2 linked regions of the Cecembia calidifontis genome follow. The protein of the gene in region 2 interacts with the protein of the main gene of each other region in a pairwise test. Links are inferred from orthologs where the notes say so. Each region holds a gene or a part of one and is shown on either strand. Other genes may lie near its edges. The genes, in order: gyrA and gyrB.

The links.
Region 1: the proteins of gyrB (region 2) and gyrA interact in binary tests that used the Escherichia coli proteins (3 or more experiments, as listed by UniProt). The link is inferred for Cecembia calidifontis from one-to-one orthologs.

Annotation. Positions count from the first base shown.
Region 1 is NZ_SGXG01000001.1:2,996,588-3,007,515, reverse strand. The notes cover bases 4,255-7,381. They hold gyrA (DNA gyrase subunit A), read right to left. Parts: upstream 6,998-7,381; coding sequence 4,511-6,997; downstream 4,255-4,510. Other genes in these bases: BC751_RS12980 (hypothetical protein), read right to left, coding at 7,093-7,381; BC751_RS12990 (tetratricopeptide repeat protein), read right to left, coding at 4,255-4,470. Outside these bases: BC751_RS13005 (PIG-L family deacetylase), read right to left, coding at 1-1,640; BC751_RS13000 (BF3164 family lipoprotein), read right to left, coding at 1,804-2,847; BC751_RS22075 (hypothetical protein), read right to left, coding at 2,961-3,140; more of BC751_RS12990, read right to left, coding at 3,253-4,254; more of BC751_RS12980, read right to left, coding at 7,382-8,073; BC751_RS12975 (hypothetical protein), read right to left, coding at 8,175-8,669; rpe (ribulose-phosphate 3-epimerase), read right to left, coding at 8,831-9,484; BC751_RS12965 (S8 family serine peptidase), read right to left, coding at 9,536-10,928. UniProt on the Escherichia coli protein: A type II topoisomerase that negatively supercoils closed circular double-stranded (ds) DNA in an ATP-dependent manner to maintain chromosomes in an underwound state.
Region 2 is NZ_SGXG01000001.1:3,113,765-3,124,541, reverse strand. What follows is about bases 3,555-6,530. They hold gyrB (DNA topoisomerase (ATP-hydrolyzing) subunit B), read right to left. Parts: upstream 6,034-6,530; coding sequence 4,075-6,033; downstream 3,555-4,074. Other genes in these bases: BC751_RS13445 (CoA-binding protein), read right to left, coding at 6,308-6,530; ppk1 (polyphosphate kinase 1), read right to left, coding at 3,555-3,956. Also shown: BC751_RS13470 (deoxycytidylate deaminase), read right to left, coding at 1-98; BC751_RS13465 (DUF202 domain-containing protein), read left to right, coding at 263-544; BC751_RS13460 (Ppx/GppA phosphatase family protein), read left to right, coding at 749-1,645; more of ppk1, read right to left, coding at 1,836-3,554; more of BC751_RS13445, read right to left, coding at 6,531-6,685; glycine N(alpha)-acyltransferase GlsB, read right to left, coding at 6,682-7,635; lyso-glycine lipid O-acyltransferase GlsA, read right to left, coding at 7,638-8,462; BC751_RS13430 (SDR family NAD(P)-dependent oxidoreductase), read left to right, coding at 8,691-9,524; BC751_RS13425 (hypothetical protein), read right to left, coding at 9,592-10,266; BC751_RS13420 (class I SAM-dependent methyltransferase), read left to right, coding at 10,364-10,777. UniProt on the Escherichia coli protein: DNA gyrase negatively supercoils closed circular double-stranded DNA in an ATP-dependent manner to maintain chromosomes in an underwound state.

The sequences.
Region 1 (10,928 bases), 120 kb from region 2 along the record:
TCATCAACCGAGGCATCTATGATCTGATATTGGTTTGGCAAAATACCGTTGACCTCAATCTCTCCATCCAATAGATTATTCCTAAAAGTTACTTCCACTTTAAGTAAGTCATCTGCTCCAGGAATAATAAAAAGGTTGGATTTATCTAGGCTCACATTGACCTCAGGGACCAAGGTAAAGGGCTGGTTGATTTCCCCGTCAACCTGATCATTGTATTTATACTTTAATGGAAGTACAAAAGATAAGGCTTGCCCATCAGCCAATAAGTGAACAGTTCCCTGAATGGTAGATCCGTTGATGGGTGGGCCTATCTTTTTACGGTCTTTGATTCCAAACAAGCTGTTCTCTTTAGGTTCCTGTAGCCAGAAGGGCTGAGATACAGGATAGTCCAAGGGAATCTGAATATCGAAAGTCTTGCCTACAGGCCTATTATTCAATGCAGAGGCATCCAATTCATGTGAAAACAGATCACTTTTAAAAGACTGAAGCGTAAGGGGGAATGCGCTGGGGTTATTGAAAATCATTTCAACATTGATTTTTTCACCAGGATACCCGATTTCCTTTCTGATGACAAATTCAGACTTGACGCCCAAAACATTGAGTATCATCTGATCAAGATGTGCCTTCTTTTCCAAAAACCATCGATCTGAAAGTCCTTCAGCCCCCAAAAGCTTTTTGATTTCCAAGAGGTTTGTAACGTTCTTTTCAGGCTCAATAAAATTGAATTCATTGATGGCCTTGTCTATCACCTGCTTGATGGCTGCTCCGTTTTTCAACAGATTCCAGCGGGATTCAATGCCTTCAAAAGGAGAACTTTTAAATGGCTCCCCTTGGATCATTTCTATAAAATCATTGCCTTGGCCTATCTGAGAAGTGGAGCCAAAGCCCTGGGACTTGTGCATCGTTCGGCTATCTGCTGCGATCTGCGAATAAGTAGTGCCCAATAAGGGATTGAACTCCCCAACCAAAAATCTGTGATACACTTTACCTTCTTCCGGCTCGTATTGTCCTCCCCAGCTATAGGCATTCCAGAAAATCCGTTTGGCCTGCCAGGTATGGGTGTCAGTTAGTTGTTCAGGGAATACTTTAGGATCGGCAGCCTTGGTAAAGGCCTCCACGCTCAACATGGCAGAGGAGGTATGATGCCCGTGGGTGGTTCCCGGAATAGTATTGAAACGGTTGATTATGATATCAGGCTGGAAATTCCTTACAATCCAGACCACATCAGAAAGCAATTTTTCCCTGTCCCAGTTGTTAAAGGTTTCATCAGGATTTTTGCTAAAACCAAAATCCAGGGCGCGGCTGAAAAACTGCCTTCCCCCATCGGTTTCCCTTGCCCTTAAAAGTTCATGCGTTCGGATCAAACCCAACTCAATGCCAAGCTCTTTTCCGATAAGGTTCTGACCCCCATCACCCCTGGTGAGTGACAAATAGGCTACGTCAGCATGCTCTGCATTGGCCAAATAGGCTATCAATCTGGTATTTTCATCATCTGGGTGTGCTGCTACATAAAGTACCCTTTTGGTCTCTTTAAACCGCAATAAATCATGGTAAATAACAGATGAAGGTGTGGTTTGGGCGAAGGATAAAATGGAAATAAAATAAACAAAGCTAAATAGCCACCATTTTGGGTTTCTCATAATCTGTCAATTTGGGGAAATCTACGGCAATGAATTAAGAATTAAAACTGATTTTTATATCAATGGGTTTTGTAAGCTGTTAAATGATCTTAATAACCGTTTGATGTAAAAAGGATTTTCCACCCATTTTTGAAAAACTAAAAAAAAACCGGGCTTCAACAGTTTACTTGGGGACTGCATTATCATTTATTTCAAATATAGCGATTCCAGGATTTTCATCTGTTGTAAGGCCTATTATCAAATCTTCGGAATTATTGACTGCAAAATTATTAATTGATCTGTCCAAATTGTAAATTTCTATTAACTCACCTTTTAAGCTCAATTTATAGACCTGTTTTGCTACAGTGGATTGTTTTTGGATCTGATTTTCACTATAGCCTCCAAATAAAGCAAAGATATGTTTATCTGTAATCCAAATATCTCTGAACTGATAGGGTGAGTTCAAATCCCAAAAAATAAAATCATTTCCCGTGTTTCCTTGAATTTTAAATTTAGGTTTAAAAGATTCGTCTTTTATAAAATAATAAAACTCCTGTGTCTCTTTATGAAAAATTTCAACAACAGGAAAAAAATTATATGCTACAGCAAAAATACTTTTATTTTGAGAAGATCCAAACCAGCCCATATTCAACTGAGAAAGAAGAAAAGAGTCTTCAATTTTCAAATCCGTGAAATTTTTTAATTTACCAAAACCTTCTTCTTGTCCATTTAAAATATCAAACTCAATAAATCTATGAGGGGAATCTACTTGAAGTCCAATGAATTTTTCTTCCTCTGAGAAAAGTGCGGAATAAACTTTATAAAATTGCTCAGATTGTTTAATTTGGTTTAACGCAAGGTCATTATAAAAAAACAAACTAAACTCATTTATTTTTTTATCTAAAGCGCTATACACCCAAAAAGTCGAATCGTTAAACCCAAAATCAAAATTATGGGCATCTGGCAACTCCCCAGGGCCAAAACCAATTTTTCCACAGGAAGTTTTATATTTAAATTCGATTAAATCTATTAAATGAATAGGTGCTTTATCTTCTGGTATACCATTTCTTTCAAAAACAATAATGTAATCACCTTTTAAAAAAATTTTTTGTGGATTTATCAACTCGTTAAAGATTATTTTTTTTGAAGTTAATATTTTTTCATTTACAGGATTTTCATCTTTACAACTAATAAAAATTAAAACAATAAAGAGAATAAATTTATTCATATTTCATAATTATTTTTTAATACCATTAATTATCCTTAACAAAAAAGGGTTATATCGTTAAAGACTGTTCAAAAAAATTGGCTGCCTAATACAGGCAGCCAATCAATTTAAATTTACTGTTGCGGATTAGGTCTTGGTGGAACAGGAGTTAATCCCTTAATATCATTTGGGTAAAATGTCCCAAACCTGTCAAAACAACCAATTGAACTAGCCTGCATACAGTCCGCGGCAAAAACAGAAAATCCAGTTCCTACAATTAGAAACAAAGATAGAATAATTAAAGTTTTTTTCATTTTATTATGATTATTTAGTGAAAAATAAAGGTAAAAAAAAAAATCAAAAATGCAACTTTTTTTACAAAAAACTAAAGGCTCAATGTTCACCATTGAGCCTTTAGTTTTTATTTTATCTTTCCATCCAATTGGGGCCGAATATACTAATTAACCTTTGGTTATATTTTTCTGCTTCAGCAGTATTTTTCAACCTTGTATGAATTTGAAACAATAATTCCAAAACTTCGCCAGATGCTTGTCCATCCCTAAGTTCAGAAGCTTTAGTAAAATAAGGAATGGCATCTTTATAATATGAGTCTGCTTTCATCCCCATTTCAGGTGCTCTTTTCTCCCATTCATCATCTGAAAGTTCATTGATTTCAGCTAAAATTTTTCTAGCTTGTTCCAATAAAATTGCTCCAGTATAAAAATTACCTTCAAAAAAGTCTGGATTTACTTCAACAGATTTCTTGTATTGCTCCAAAGCGCCATCCAAATCTCCAGATTGCTCCAATAGGTAGCCGTATCTCAAAAGCAAGCCTGAATTATTTGGATCATCCTTCAAAGCCTCCTTCACAGAAGCCATGGCTTCTTCCATTTTGTTCATTTGAAGCAATAATTGAACCTCAAACTCCGATAAAGTTTTATCCTCAGGGAAGTCTTTTCTAGCCGCAATCACATATTTATAAGCCTGCTCTGGATCCTGGTCTTCTGCACTTGCGATTTGGATCAGGAAGTAATAAGTATTCAACTTGTTATATTCAGGAACTTCAATCAAAGCCTTGAAATGCTTTTTGGCATCCTCTGTTTTGCCTAGCTCTTGGTAAGCCAAGTATCCTGCATTGAAGTGTGCTGTGGTGTCAGCTGGGTCAATTTCTGAAACAAGATTGAAGAATTCATAAGACATGGAATAATCATCCTCTTCATAAGCTTGAAGTGCTTTGTTGAAAGCAGAATTTCTAAGCGTCATTTTTGAGAATGGCCTTAAGTTATCAGGAAGACCAGGTACCTCTTCTTTATAGACTTCTTTCCCGATTTTGCTGTTTTTGTCATTTCCGACCATAGACATGGTTTTATCGAATGCCTCCAAAGCGGATCTTCCAGTTTTGACAGTAGATGCTGCCATATCTTCATCCAATTCAAACATTTTGGTTAAAATTTTAGCCTTAACCAAAGTTGTATTGGGATCATTCATTGTCTCAGGGTTCTCCAAAGCAGCTTGGATATCGTTCATCGCAGCTTCCAGATCTCCTTTCTTGAAGTTCCTATCAGCTGAGTTGACAACCTTCTTTTGTGCAAAAGCAGTGGATGCAGCCACAACCAATGCCAACGATAGAATTAACTTTTTCATTTGCGTTTAATTTTGCTAATTGTTTGGTAATGTTTAAGCTCTATTCATTTTGAGGAGCGGCAGACGGTTCTTCCTCCTCCTCATCTTTTTTAATTTTTTCTACTGAGGATATTTCATCCCCTTCACTGAGTTTGATCAGACGTACACCCTGGGTGGCCCGTCCCATCACCCTAAGTTCTGAAACCGGAGTCCGGATAGTGATTCCTGACTTATTTATGATCATCAAATCATCTGAATCTACCACTTCTTTGATGGCCACCAAATTACCAGTCTTTTCGGTAATATTCATGGCCTTCACTCCTTTTCCTCCCCTATTGGTAATTCTGTATTCTTCTAAAGGTGACCTCTTGCCATATCCTTTCTCGGAAACTACCAGCAGGCTTGCATCTTCTCTTGAAGCACATACCATGCCAATAACTTCGTCTTTAACATCACTTAACGTTATGGCCTTCACACCCGTCGCTGTCCTGCCCATCGGCCTGACTGTGGATTCGTGGAAATGGATAGCCCTTCCTGATTTTGCCGCGATGATAATATGGGAATCCCCATTGGTCATATCCACCTGAAGCAACTGGTCATCTTCCCTGATATTGAGAGCAATAATACCGTTGGACCTTGGCCTGGAGTATTGTTCCAAAGTCGTCTTTTTGATTACCCCCTGCTTGGTGACCATCACTAGGAAGTTATTATTGACATAATCCTCGTCATTCAAATCTCCTACCTGTATGATAGATCTGATTTTGTCTTCAGGTTCTATATTGATCAAATTCTGAATGGGTCTTCCTTTCGAAGTTTTTGATCCTTCTGGAATGGCATAGGTTTTCAACCAGAATAATTTTCCGTGATCTGTAAAAATCAGCAGATAATTATGCGTGGAAGCAGTAAACAAGTATTCTGTCCAATCATCCTCTTTGGTAGCCGCACCTCTGGAACCCACTCCACCTCTACTTTGTGTCCTATATTCTGTCAACAAAGTCCTCTTAATATAACCTTGATGAGATACGGTAATGACCACTTCTTCATTTGGAATCATGTCTTCGTAACTGAAATCCTCAGCGTTGTGCTCAATGACGGTTCTTCTTTCGTCATTGTAACGCTCTTTCATTTCAGACAATTCATCCTTGATAATCTGCATCCTTCTTTCTTCGCTCCCAAGGATATCTTTTAGATCTTCAATCAACAGCATGATCTCTTTGTATTCCTCTTGGATCTTCTCCCGCTCCATACCTGTCAGACGTTGCAACCTCATGTCGAGGATCGCACGGGCCTGAATTTCACTTAGGCCAAAGCGCTCCATCAAGCCATTCCTTGCGGTCTCCGGATCTCTTGAGCTTCTGATCAAAGAAATCACCTCATCTAGATTGTCTAAGGCTATCAGATAACCTTCCAGGATGTGAGCCCTCTTCTCGGCTTCTTTTAATTCGTATTCAGTTCTTCTGACCACCACTTCATGCCTGTGATTGACATAGTGGGTAATCATGTCTTTCAGGTTCAAGGTTTGCGGCCTTCCTTTTACTAAGGCCACATTATTAACTGAGAATGATGTCTGTAACTGTGTTTGTTTATAAAGGTTATTCAATACCACATTGGGTATGGCATCCCTTTTCAGTTCATAAACAATCCTCATTCCCTGACGGTCAGATTCATCCCTGATGGCGGAAATTCCTTCTATTTTCTTTTCAGTGATCAGCTGGGCCGTCTTCTCTATCATGTTGGCCTTATTGACCAAATAAGGGATTTCTGAAATGATGATAGCCTCTTTACCGCTGTCTTTGGTCTCCACTTCTGCCTTTCCGCGAAGAATAATCCTACCGCGGCCAGTTTCAAAAGCAGCCTTAACACCATTATAGCCATAAATAATACCCCCAGTTGGGAAGTCAGGAGCAATGATATGCTGCATCAATTCAGATACAGTAATATCCCTGTTGTCAATATAGGCAATGATCCCGTCCACAACTTCACCCAGATTGTGAGGTGCCATATTGGTCGCCATACCTACTGCAATTCCAGAAGCACCATTTAATAAGAGTGCTGGAATTTTAGCAGGAAGAACAACAGGCTCCTTTAGGGAGTCATCGAAGTTGAGCTGGAAATCTACCGTTTCTTTATTGATGTCAATCAACAACTCTTCTGCTATGCGTTTCAGCCTAGCTTCGGTATAACGCATCGCAGCCGGATTATCTCCATCTATCGAGCCAAAGTTACCCTGACCATCCACCAATGGATACCGCAAGGACCAAGGCTGGGCCATACGTACCATGGTTTCATATACTGCAGAATCACCGTGTGGGTGGTACTTACCAAGCACTTCCCCTACAATTCTAGCTGATTTCTTAAAAGGCTTATTGTGCAAAACTCCCAGTTCCTGCATTCCAAAAAGTATTCTTCTGTGAACTGGTTTGAGTCCGTCACGGACATCCGGAAGCGCTCTGGAAACAATTACCGACATCGAATAGTCGATGTAGGCACCACGCATTTCTTCCTCTATGTTAATTGGTATAATGTTCTCGTTTTCTCCTTGCGCCATATTTTTTGTTCGTACTCAATAAGCTGGCAAGTTAATAAAAAGAAAACGCTTTTGAAACAGCTTATTCCGTGATTGGAAAGCTTAAAGGGCAGCATTTAATACCACTGCCCAATCTTTCGGTTCTGAAGTCTGAAAATTGAACTTCCCCTATATTCCACTCCATCATGTAAGTGCTTCATTACCACCCCACAACCCTGGACCTTGCAACGCTTGGTTCCCGGAAGATTGATAGATAGGCCAACCTGGGCCACATAAAGATTTTGTCTCAAATCCTGAAAACTTGCTAAATTTTCCGCCTGAAAAATAAAATTTCTGAATTCAGCCCCACCCCTGACAAAGAAACGTGTGTATTCTGAAAACTCCCTTTCTATTCTTAATCCCACACTGTAAAAAGTCTGATTATTGGTCAGCAACCTTTCATCAAAGGATTTCCGGATAATGACATTTCCAAATTCTGCATCCAATAAAAATCTCCAGGGATAGTTTTGACGGATCCTTTGATTCTTCTCTGATTGCATGTAAAAATTGGATGAAGCATATCGCCTATATCTCCAATTCAGGTATTTGGCTCTTTTTCTCGCATCATAAAGTACCAGTCCCACATTGGCATAAACTTTATCAAAGGTGTAATTTCTGTTTTCAAACAGAAACTCATAATCATTTCCTTTAAGAGAAGAAAGCCGACCGAATTCCCTACCATAACCACCACCTATTGTCAGAGCATTAAAGACATTGATCCTTACTCCAAGATTAATTGGATAGGCCATGCCATTGCCCCTAAATCTAATCGTATCTTCCGAGGTCAATTCCCTAGGTTCTTCCAAGTTCCTGTACTGAACAATAGGATATTGGCCCGGCTGTTCGGAATTGAAGTCGATTACAGGCACATGATAAGCTCCACCACCCGAAAATTCAAAACTGATATTGCTGATGAGATTACGGGTAAAATTCCCCACATCACTTTGAGCTTTTCTGTTTTTTGTCCTTGCCTTGGTGTCAATTCCAAAAATATCATCCTGGGCAATAGCAGCCCCAAAAAGGAAAAAAAGAATTAAAAATACGGGTGCTTTTTTCATATCTGTATTAACGAAACCGAAATTAAAAATTATACATCCTAAAAAACAAAAAAGGCCCCGAATATTGGGACCTTTTTTTACCAGTTACCTTAAAATCAATTTTAGTTCTGTGCAGAATTTTCCTCACCGTTCTCCTTCAGTTCTGCGACCAATGAGTTTATTTTTTCTTTTACTGCCGGATCTGCATTCATTGCTCTCCTTACTTTATTGTAGGTAGCGGCACCCAAAACTTCCTGGTCCATGATCAATCCAGTCATGTATTCCTTTACCTCATCACCGATAGCGTCTATGTAGGACTGAATCTCTGCGAAAGCAGCCCTCTCCTCTTCGGTGATTTCAATTTCAGCCAATTTATCCTCTTTCCCCCAAGCACCTTTGATTTCATTGTACCGGGCACCGCCTCCTAAGGCTTCATTGTTTTTGATCATTTCCTCCATCGTGGTTTGTTTTTCCTTGATAAAGGCCTGTACCTTTGCCTCCATGGCCGCATACTTCAGCATTTCCTCCTCTGTCAATTCTTCGCTTTCATCCTGGGCAAAACTCTGAACACTGAAAATCCCTAACATCAGGAAGGCAAGTAAGAATAGCTTTTTCATTGCAATAATTGGTTTTTGTTGTATATTTTTTTTGAATTCAATTTTCAATAAATAGCATTAAATTCAAATTCACAAGAAAAACCACAAAAACAATGCCCTAAAACTTGTTAAAAGGCAAATATTACCCATAAAAGGTAACAAATCCGCCAAACCATCCAATCCTATTGAAGGTTTTTTAAGTTTTTAATAGTTAGGATTGGATTTTCCGAAGAAAACACAAAATTACCTGCAACCAGGACATTGGCTCCCGCTTCCACAAGCAAGGGGGCATTGGCCTGATTTACCCCCCCATCGATTTCAATCAGGGTATTTAGACCTTTTTCTGCAATCATTTTGCTCAGTCTTCTAACTTTTGAAATGGTATTTGGAATAAATTTCTGCCCTCCAAAGCCCGGATTGACAGACATCAGTAATACCATATCCACTTCTTCCAGAATATTTTCCAAATGTTCGATAGGGGTGTGCGGATTAACGGCTACTCCGGCTTTACATCCTAAGGATCTGATATGCTGTAGCGTCCTATGTAAATGAACACAGGCCTCATAATGAACAGAAATGATTTCTGCCCCTGCTTTTTTGAATTCTTCCAGATACCGGTCCGGATCCACAATCATCAAATGTACATCCAAAGGTTTCTTTGCATGTCTCTTGATGGCTTCTGTCACAGGAAATCCAAATGAAATATTGGGTACAAAAACGCCATCCATGATGTCTACATGGATATAATCTGCCTCAGAGGCGTTAAGCATTTCAACTTCTTTTTGAAGATTGGCAAAGTCTGCCGCTAAGATAGAGGGGGCTATTTTGATTGACATGAGGGATTATTTATATCAGGCTGCAAAAAAAAGAAAAATACAGATCGCAGCCTACCATTTCATCAATTTTGTCCGCTTTATATCCGATCCGGACTGCACTTCGACTATATAAATACCGGAAGGCAATTCTGGAATCTCCACCTCAAATGGGTCCCTAAGGCTCCCCCTGCTCAAAGATGCCTGTTTCATCACCCTCCCCTTCAAATCAAGGAGAGCAAACTCCCCTTGCTCGGAATTTCCGAATTGTATAAAAAGTTCTGAACCCTTGAGGGGATTGGGATAAATTTTCCATTCCTGCTCTTCAACGGTAATCCCTCCTAATACAGGGCCATAATATGCCTTGGCAAAATTGGGTATCCCGTATCCTAACCAATTATCAGGATCCTCTGCCTGAGAACTGCTTTTTAAAATTTCTTCAATCAGCTTTTCCTTTGTCCATTCCGGTCTAGCTTGCCATAAGCCCGCCGCAAAAGCCGCTATCTGAGGGGCAGAAAAAGAAGTTCCGCTGGATCTTCCCAAATTTCCGGTACTACGGATAAGCCAAACCTGCTCACCAAAAGTACTTACCTCAGGCTTTATCCTTCCATCTGCCGTAGGTCCCTGGGAACTGAATGAGGCCCTGTCCATACCCATATTGGTTGCGCCAACCGATAAGATTCCTTTAGCATCAGAAGGAGCTGTAATACTCCGCTCTCCTCTATTGCCATAATTTCCTGCACTGGTAACTACCAAAATTCCCTTGTTAGCAGCGATAGTAGCTCCTTTGGATATTACAGCTGTTTCTCCGTCCATATCCTCCAAAGAATAATCCATCCCAGGATCATCAAAATCCCAATATCCTAGAGAACTGTTGATGATATCTACCCCTAAGCTATCGGCATATTCCGCTGCCTTAATCCAATTGTATTCTTCTATCCTAAATTCAGTGGGTACTTCCTCCGTGATGCATAAAATATAATGGGCATCGGGGGCTCCTGCAACAAGCAAGTCAGGATCATTGGAGGCCATAAGGGAAAGCACGTTGGTCCCGTGTTGATTTTTAGAAAACACATTTTTGTTCCAAACATGTACAAAGTCCCTGGTTCCTATGATTTGGTTATTCTCAAACAAATGCGAAAAAGCGGGAATTTGATCCACACCCGGAAATCCTGCATCAAAGATGGCTATAGTAATCCCTTTACCCGTATATCCCAGTTCATGCATTTCTTGAATACCCAATAAGCCATTCTGAAAATCAAATGGCGCCTCAGCCGTTGAGGCATTTTTTTTCTTGTTTGCCTTCATACCCGAACGGGCATTGACAGCCTGAAGCTGCCGCCCTTCAGGAACAAAACCCCTTGCAACGAATTCCACAGAGCTTACAAAATCCAAAGATTGAATCTTCTCCAAATTCTCTTCATTGGCGATGACCACAGAGGCATTCAGCCATTTGCTATGGTAAAGC
Region 2 (10,777 bases):
GTCAGCACTGCCCCTACATGTTTTTTGATGCAATGTGATCTTTTGGCCAAATTGACCGCCAATTCCATAAAAATATCATCAAAATTCGGTCTGCTCATGAATATATTTCTGCTAAGATTTGTTTTTAAAGAACCTAAAGTCAAAAGTAATTAAACTGACCCATTATTAGGAAAGAAAGGGAACAAATTAGCAAATTTGCCCTGTGAACGAAAATAATATCGGAAATAAGACAAACCTTTAAACTTCAGAACAAGTACGGCTTATGGAAAAAGAGAATTTAAGTGAAAACGAATTGATTGTCAGAGATTATCTGGCGCGTCAAAGAACCTACTTAGCCAACGACAGAACGCTTTTATCTTACATCAGAACTTCCCTTTATTTTTTGGTCAGCGGTACCGCTTTGATGGAAGTGAATGCTTTGGAACACGTTAGAGACCTAGGTTATCTTGCTTTTGGATTGAGCCTTGGAATGTTGTTATTAGGAGTATTTAATTTTTACAAAGTAAAAAGAAGACTGAAAAAACATTATTACCGGGAAATGTGACCTCCTGCATTTAATCCATAAAAACCTCCCTATACCACGACTTTAAGCATTGAAGTCAAAAAAATGATACCAAATGATCTACAAATGGAAGGGGATAAGCAAAGCAACGGAAGTAATATGCATATAGTAAGTAAAAAAAAAGCGTTTTTTTATCCTATGAATCGGATTTGAGTTAATTTAGGTATCCAATCATTTAATTACATTTTGAGATTAGCAGCAGTTGACATCGGTTCAAACGCCATCAGGCTTCAGATTACCACGGTAACCACCTATGAAGGAACCACCAATTTCAAGAAACTGGAATACCTCAGGTTTCCCTTACGCTTGGGACTAGACGTTTTTCATAACAAGAAGATTTCTGACAAGAACAAAAGAAAATTCATCAAGTTGATGAAAGCTTTTAAACTTTTGATTGACCTGTATGAAGTAGATGACTATATGGTCTGCGCTACATCTGCCATGCGGGAGTCGGAAAATGGAAAGGAAATCGTGGAAGAAGTTAAGGAAGATATCGGACTGAAAATCCAGATCATTGATGGTAACCTGGAAGCAGAGTTGATCAATCTGGCCCTTTGGTCCTATATTGATGACAAATCCTACCTCCACATAGATGTAGGAGGAGGAAGTACCGAATTGAACATCTACTCGAAAAAAACCAAAATCGCTTCCAAATCCTTCAAAATTGGTTCTGTCCGGGCATTGGAAGATAATATTCCGCTTTCTGTTTGGAAAAGCATGAACCGCTTTATTGAAGAACACATAGGGAAAAAAGAAAAAATCACCTGTATAGGAACAGGGGGAAACATCAGCAAAATTTTCGAACTCAGCAATCCTCCTAAAAACAAGACTTTTATCCAAATTGACAAAATCAAGGAAATCCAGCAATACCTCGAATCCTTTACTTATGAAGAAAGGATCAACAAACTGAACCTCAATCCTGACAGGGCTGACGTCATTATCCCGGCCGCCAAAATTTATCTCGCTGCCATGACTGCAGCCAATTCGAAAAAAATGATTGTGCCTGATGTAGGGCTCAAAGACGGTTTAATGCAAGTCCTGTATAAGAAAAACAGAAACAAGAAACACACTTCTTCGCATTGAGCTACTTTATTCTTTTAAACTAAAACACCAACAGTCACTGCGAATGAAATTTGTTTTTATAATTCCAGATGGAAAGAAAGCAGATAAAAAATCCCACAAAGCCACTTGTCTTACACCGCCCAAAATGCATTCAGGGTTATAGAGACGAATCTGGCTTTGTAGGAACCTATACTCAGAAATCAGGCTTACTTCATATCAATTTTACCTTCATGACCTCTTCTACGGTCACGTTGAAAAACTCCTTGTGGACATTGAATTCCTCTTCATCTGCCTGAGGCAATTTTGGAACATAGGTCCCATCCTCAAGCATTCTGTAAGCGTTTACATTGTCTTTTAGATTGTAAGCCAGGATATTCATCAGCTGTTTCTCCAGCAGGGGATCTTCAACCCTGAAAAGAGATTCCAGCCTTTTATCAAAGCTCCTTACCATCATATCTGCTGAACCTGCGTAGGTCCTTGTATCTCCATTGTTATGGAAATGGTAAATCCTGGAATGCTCAAGAAAATCACCTACAATCGAAATGACCTCAATATTTTCGCTGAGACCTCTTCTTCCTGGTCTCAAACAACATATCCCCCGAATGATCAACTTAATAGGAACCCCGGATTGAGATGCCCTGTATAGCGCATAGATGATCTCGGAATCTTCCAATGAATTGACCTTGATAAATATCCCTGCCGGAAGTCCTTTTCTGGCATTTTCAGCCTCCTGCTCAATGAATTCTATCAATTGGTTTCTCATGTCCCTTGGAGCAGTAATCAGATTCTGGTACACGGTAGGCATGGAATGTCCCGTAATTACATTGAAGAATTCTGAAACATCATTGGCAAGCACTTCATTGGTGGTCAATAATCCAATATCGGTGTACAGCCTTGCCGTATCTTCATTATAATTACCTGAACCCAAATGAACAAAACGGGTCACTATATTGTCGTCCTTCTTAACGATTAGAAGGAGTTTGGTGTGGGTCTTTAGGTTACTTATACCGTAAATGACAAAACATCCTGCTTTTTGCAGTTTTTTGGCTTCACGGATATTGTTTTCTTCATCAAACCTCGCCTTAACTTCAAACAGTACGGATACGTGTTTTCCGTTCTCAGCCGCCCTCAATAATGCCTTCGTTATCCTTGAATCTTTGGCCAGCCTGTAAATGGTCATTTTAATGGCCATCACATTTGGATCCTCAGCTGCCTTTTCTATCAGGTCCAAGATCGGGTCAATATTATTATAGGGATGGTGCAACAGGATATCCCTACTCTTAAGTACCTGAAAAATATCATCAGCACCGTCTTCCGGATACGAGATCGGAGGAACAGGTGCAGGCATTTGTGGAATCTTATCTTTGAATCTCTTATTACCTATTACCTGCCAAAGCCCTGTGAAATCCAACATACTGGCCCTTTCAACTTTGAAAATGCTGTCATCCTTGATGTTCCAGCGCTCCTTGAGCAAGCTGACCATCCACTTGGAATAACCCTCTTCAATTTCAATACGGACCACCCTACCGGTCTTTCGCTCGTTCAGTTTACGCTTCACTTCTTCCAGGAAGTTAGCATCCATATCCTCACTTTCCTCCAAAGTGAAATCCCCGTTACGGGTAATCCTGAACAGGTTGATAGATTCTATATCCACATTTCGGAAAAGAGAAACAATATTTTCCCGGATGACTTCCTCAATAGGAATATAAACGACCATGTCCTCCCTTTCAATCTCAAAGAAACGGGGGATATTGGCAGGAATCTGTACAAATGACAGCTTTCTGTTTTCTTTCTTGTCCCCAGGGGCTAAGGTCACCACTCCAAAAATCAGCAGCTTATTCATCAAAAGAGGAAAAGTCCGGTAACCGTCAAAGACCATAGGAGTAAGCATAGGATACACTGCTTTATTGAAATAGGATTTGATATATTCCCTTTCTTCAGGTTCCAGGTTTCTGACATTGCTCAAAATGAATCCACTTTCGGACATTTTGGGCAGTAAATTTTTCAGAAAATGCTCCTGTTGTCTTTTATGGAATTGCTGGCATTCCAACATCAGTTTCATTTTGAAAGGCTCCTCCCTTAAGCCAGAGTAATCTACCCTTTCTTTTTCATAATCAAGGTAATTGTACAGAGAACCCACCCTGATCATGAAGAATTCATCCAAATTGGAAGCTGTAATGGCCAAAAACTTCAATTTTTCAAAAATTGACCTGCGCTCTTTTTTGGACTGGTCCAACACCCTTTCATTGAATTTCAACCAGCTCAAGTCCCTGCTGACCAGGTCACTGCTTTCAATGATACTATCAAATCTGTCTGTTGTCGCTACTCTCATAAGCCTTCCTGATTAGTGCAAATCTAACAATCTATCGGCATGATTTATCATACGTAAGTTTAACAATTTATTATAAAAAAAGGGGCACTCGGCCCCTTTTTCCATGATCGGTGAAGTATCAAGTGTCAATCTTGGCATACTTCGCATTCCTTTCGATGAATTCCCTTCTTGGGGCTACCTCATCCCCCATCAACATGGAAAACAGGTGATCGGCTTCCGCCGCAGATTCAATGGTTACCTGCTTCAGGGTCCTGGTATTAGGATCCATAGTAGTACTCCACAATTGTTCAGGGTTCATTTCTCCCAAACCTTTATATCTCTGAATATTGACTGATTCTTCCTTCCCTTCACCTGCCATTTCTTTGATCAGTCGCTTTCTTTCTTCCTCTGTCCAACAATATCTTTCATCCTTGCCTTTTTTGAGTAGGTACAAAGGCGGCTGCGCGATATAAACATACCCCTTTTCAATCAAGGTCTTCATATAGCGGAAGAATAAAGTCAGGATCAAAGTCCTGATATGGGAACCATCAATATCGGCATCCGTCATGATGATGATTTTATGGTACCTCAAATTGGAGAGGTCAAGTTCTTTTTCGTCATTGACAGTTCCAAACTTTACCCCAAGCGCAGTCAAAATATTTTTGATCTCATCATTGTCGTAGATCTTGTGCTCATGCGCCTTTTCCACATTGAGGATCTTACCCTTCAAAGGCAAAATTGCCTGGAAATCCCTGTCCCTACCCTGTTTGGCAGACCCCCCCGCAGAATCTCCCTCTACCAGGTAAAGTTCGCAAAGCGCAGGATCGGAATTGGCACAATCAGCCAATTTTCCGGGAAGGCCACCTCCTCCAAGGACATTTTTCCTCTGAACCATTTCCCTGGCCTTTCTTGCTGCATGCCTGGCCTGAGCGGCAAGGACAACTTTGCCCACAATAATCTTGGCTTCTTTAGGATGCTCTTCTAACCAAGTTTGCAGTACCTCGGATACTGCACTGTTTACGGCTCCCTGTACATCTGAGTTGCCCAGCTTGGTTTTGGTCTGTCCTTCAAATTGAGGTTCGGCAACTTTAACTGAAATAACAGCCGTCAAACCTTCCCTGAAGTCATCCCCTGAAATGTCAATTTTCAGCTTATCCAGCATACCGGATTTATCGGCATAAGCCTTCAAAGTCCTTGTCAAAGCCATCCTGAAACCGGAAACGTGTGTTCCTCCTTCGTAGGTATTGATGTTGTTGACATAAGAAACAACATTCTCAGAATAGGAGGAATTGTAGCTCATGGCCACTTGAACAGGAACTCCGTTTTTTTCTGTATCAATGTAAATGGGAGTTTCAATAATTTTCTCCCTGGTTTCGTCCAGATACTGCACAAATTCCACCAATCCACCTTCTGAATAGAACATGTCGGACCTTGGTGTACCATCCTCTTCGAGTTCCCGCATGTCCTTGAGGAATATTTTTATGCCTGCATTCAAGAAAGCTAGCTCTCTCAACCTATTGGCAATGGTTTCATATTTATATTCACCAACAGTAAATATGCTCAGATCCGGCTTGAAGTGAATAATGGTGCCTCTTTTGTCCGTAGTGCCCACTTCCCTCACCGGGTACTGGGGAACACCGATACTGTATTCCTGCTCGAAAATCTTTCCTTCACGGTGAACAGTTGCCTTAAGATGGGAAGATAGGGCATTCACGCAGGAAACACCTACCCCATGGAGACCTCCTGAAACTTTGTAGGTATCTTTATCAAACTTACCGCCTGCGTGTAGAACGGTCATTACAACTTCAAGGGCTGATTTTTTTTCTTTTGGGTGAATATCGGTAGGAATGCCTCTACCATTATCTTCTACCGTAATTGAGTTGTCTTCATGGACAGTAACATGGATGGTATCACAATGTCCCGCCAAAGCCTCATCAATGGAGTTGTCCACTACTTCCCAAATCAGGTGATGCAAACCTTTGATGCCCACATCCCCTATGTACATGGCGGGTCTTTTTCTAACTGCTTCTAAACCTTCTAATACCTGGATATTACCAGCTGAGTAATCCTTCTGATTTCCTTCTTTATTTTCGCTCATAACAAGTTTCAAACACTTTTTTCTTGCTGAAAAAAGGGGTTTTTTCTTTCAATAATCAACCCGTAATAATACGCAAAAAAATCGAGAGCGCACACCCATTTTACACATGAGTTACAACTGTTTTAAACTTTCGAAAAGTGCTTTTTGGTTTTTGAACCAATAACTAATTTAAATTCAAATTTCTCCCCATTTTCAAAATTTTTTAAGGATGAAATCACCCTTTTCGAAATGGATTAAAAAACACCTAATTTAGGATGGAATCAGAAATTTCAATCTAAAACTGTCCCGAACTTAACAAAACCAAGTTACAAGCCCTGCATACCTCAATGCCATGGGACTTGGCAAGGCCATAGAATTCGGGATTTTCTGTACCGGGATTAAAAATGATCCGCTTAGGTTGTAGTGAAAGAATGTAATCATACCATTCCTTTTGGTTTTGAGGACCGAGATAAAGGGTGACCGTATGTACATCTGGAATCAGCGGTTTTTCCTTTAAATCCAAAATTTGCTGACCAAAGACTTCTCCCTTTTTTATTCCTACAGGTACAAAAGGGATTTTTCGCTCCGCCAACATTTCAGCCGCCAGGTAGGCATAACGTTCAGGATTCGTACTTGCGCCAAGAATCACTGTTTTTTTATCCTGCATCTTCATCGGCTTCCAAACACCCTATCCCGCTCAAAAGTTTCCAAATGCCTGTGTTTTTTACTTTCGTAGATATCGGCTATAGTAATCAATATGCCGGTCTCCTCCACTGCACCAAATTCATCATTCAGAGCCGTGCCAAAGGTCTTCATCGTCGGGGAAAGGTTCATGTAAGTATTGATTAAGGGAGGGATGTTTTCACCATGTGCCCTGATTTTACTATTGAGCAGTTTATACCCTTCTTTGTAATCCAAGCCATCGAATACTCCTTCAAAATTTTTAGGATCTGTCTCATAACCAAGTGCAAGGTGCGTAAGAGGCCTCACCAAATGATCCGGATCAGGGAAATAATGGTGCATGAAATAAAGCAATAAATCCCTGGCTTCCCTATTATAATGTGGATACATGGTTACCTTGCCAAAAAGGTATTTGATGTCAGGATTGAGCATGACCACAGCTCCCAAACCATCCCAAAGATTATCCAAAGAAAACAGCCCTTTTCTATTATCGACGCTTGGCTGATACTTAGGCTGGACAAAGGACCTGCCCAACTCAATGGTATAAGGAATATAATCTTTCAGAAATCTATCCGAAAAGGAAAAAAGATGTGCAGTGGACAGATTGATATGACCATGCTTATCCAAACCCGCATTTTTACATTTTATCAACCTGTATCCCGCTACAATTTCCTGATCCTCTGGATTCCAGGTGATCAGCTGCTGGTAACAGTTTTCATTGGTGTCATTTTCATCCAAATCCAAAGAAAGTCCGGTTCCTCCCCCTGCTCCCCGAAAAGTAAGCTCTCTCAATCTTCCAATTTCCCTTACAGTATTGGGAGCATTGTGGTAATCCACCAGATAAATGTGATTGTTACCATTGTTGGTATACCTAAGAAACCTATCAGGTGTAAGTTCACGGTTCAAAAATTCACGATCAACTGCGGGTATAATTGCTTGCATAATTATTTCTTTTCAGCCATTTGGTAAACCAGGTTTTTGACCTCTTCAGCCCATTCACTTTCACTTTTTGATTGATCAAAATAATCGTAAGAAATTGGTTTTCCTATATGAATGACTACTTTTTTACCCCGCTGGGCAAACATTTCATCAGCCAGGTAAAACATTTCTATATTTGACTTAATCCCCAGCTTTTTACGCAAATTGGCAAAATTGTAAAAGAAGTCAGAGTTCCTTCCTTCAATATAAACAGGCACCACATCTTTTTTATAGCGCTTGGCTTTGGAGATAAAACTTTTCTTCCATGTAAGGTCTTTGATCCCTCCGGGTTGCTTTCTGGAAACCAGTCCTGCCGGAAAAACCAAGACCGCATAATCCCCGGCATATGTTTCTTCTATCAATTTGGTCACCTCTCGGCTATTGGCTCCATGCTTGTTGACGGGAATAAATATCGGTTCAAAGTTTTTGATATTGGTCAGGATATCATTGACCAAAAAACGAAGGTCTGTACGGTACTTTCCCAATGCATGCATAAAAGCTACCCCGTCCATGCCTCCCAAAGGATGGTTGGAAGCAAAAATTACCTGTCTGTCCAAGGGTATGTTTTCAGCACCGGTAAGGGTTACCTCTACCCCAAATTCATCGATGAGCGCATGTACAAACTCCAGTCCCTGCAAATGTCCGATCTTTGCCATGACGGCATTGATATCCTTTTCATGCACGATACGCTTGATGTACCGGATAACAAACCCCGGAAGCCATCTGTGCAGCTTGGCATTTTTATTTTTGAGCACTTGCTCAATATCAATAAAGGGTTTACTCGCCTCCAAGACAATTTATTTTTGTGAAAAACCTCCATGAGAGGTCCTCATTAATTAACTGATATCCAAAAGCATAAGTAGGGATCAAGCCCCTCAGGCTTTTGTTTTGGGTGATTTTTTAAAATTATTCTGAACCAAAAGTACAAATTTTTGCGGAATCCTTGGCAAGACTTTGAATCAACAGAATTTTATTTCCAAACCAAATTCATGGAAAATAGTTTTTACATAAAAACACCTATGAAATTAGCCATAACGGGACCAACCTCAGGAATTGGGGCAGTGACTTTCCATCAGTTGACTCCTATTTGCAAAGAAGTATTTTTTCTGGCAAGAAATAAGGACAAGGCTCAGGAAGAAATAACCAAACTACCTGCACATGAGCAAAGTAAAGTCAGGTTTATTTACACAGACTTTGCAGATTTAGATTCAGTAAATAAGGCTGCGCTGGAAATTCAAGAAATGACCGGTCATTTGGATATTTTAATCAACAATGCCGGGGGTATTTTTCAGGAAAAAGTAAGCACCAAGGATGGGTTTGAACTCACACTTTCCGCCAATCATTTGGGCCATTTTTTATTGACCAATAAACTTATGCCTATCCTATTAAAAGCAAGAAATCCTAAGGTCATCAATGTGAGTTCAGAAGCCCATAAGGCAGCGAAAGTCAATTTTGAGGATCTGAATTATACCCACAACACCTATAGCGCGTTTACCGCTTATGCCAACGTCAAACTTTTTAACATCCTATTTACCAAATCCCTTGTTGAAAAATTCGGGAAGAATGGATTAAGGTCCTATGCCCTCCACCCTGGTGTGGTGAAAACAAACTTTGGAAATGAAGCCGGAGGGATTTTCAAACTTTTCTGGTGGATGGCCAAGCCCTTTATGATCGATGCCCAAGAAGGGGCCAAGACAAGCATCTTTTTGGCAAAATCTCAATTGCCTGAATCCCAAAATGGATTTTACTTCAAAAACTCCAGGCCAGGATCTCCCTCAAAAACTGCCCTATCCAAGGCCATGAGGGAAAAATTATGGACAAAAAGTGAAGCACTCTTGGAAAAATATCTTTGAATCTAACGGAAGCGAAAATTCCCAAGAATCAAATTTCCTTGGGAATTTTTATAAAAGCACTTCCATTTTACCTATGTATCATCTCAAGTAGTTGCTTCATCCCTGAAGGACGGTCAGGTTTGATATTGTTGGATTTGATAAAAGCCATTGCCTCGTTGTATTTAGGTCCCGCAATCTCCTTGATCCCAGAGTTATTGGTCTTGAACTCTTTGCTGGAAAGTCCTGAAATTCTGTAGAAACGCGTGCTCTGTTTGTAAGTATCATATTGCGGTCCCGTGTATCCGTCTTTAAGCACAGTAGGCTCAACCAGGTACTTGGAATGCAGTGCTACAAATTTCTCCTTGTCATTTTCAAAAAGAATTTCCACAATTCTCTGTTTCCCATCAATATACTCCATCCGGAAAAGTTTGGGTTCATCTTCTAAGGTCTGAAGCCATTCCCAGTTTTTCAATACCAAAGGCTCACTTTCCACCCCACCGGTCTGAATGTAGACTTCTTCTTTTTCAGGAAGGATATTGAAGGGAATATCTTCATAAACCTTGCCTCCTTTGAGGGAAACCTTAGCAGATTTGGGTTCGTCGTACAAAAAGGGCGTACCTTTGACCCCATCACTCTTCGCATTGAAACGAAATGCCCTTCCGTAGTCCACCTCATTTTGTTTGAGGGATGAAACTGACTGTGCATTAACCACATGCAAGGACAGCATCAAACTAAATGTCAACCAATAAACCTTCTTAACCATAAACTCTTTACTGATTTATTTAACTTTCCCTAAGTTCCGAATCTATTCCCAAATTTAAAATCAAAATGCAGTTCAATTATTCCATTAATTTTGCATCATGAAGGAAACCATCTTATCACTTTGTCCCTCACATTGGGAAGACTATGAACTGATCGATACAGGAGGCTTTGAAAAACTGGAAAGATTTGGCCCATATATCCTAAGCCGTCCTGAACCACAGGCCATTTGGGACAAGTCCATGCATGAAGAAGAATGGAGAAAAATTTCCCATGCCCATTTTGCCAAGGAAAAAAACAATCCTGAAAAAGGACAGTGGAAGGAACTGAAGAAAATCCCTCACAATTGGCAGGTAGGCTACAGGAATCCTGATGGTCTCAAAATGAGACTAAACTTAGCCATGACTTCTTTTAAACATATAGGATTGTTCCCCGAGCAGGCAGTCAACTGGGATTATATCTCAGATACCCTGAAAAATTTCCCGGTCAAAAACCCGAAAGTGCTGAATCTCTTT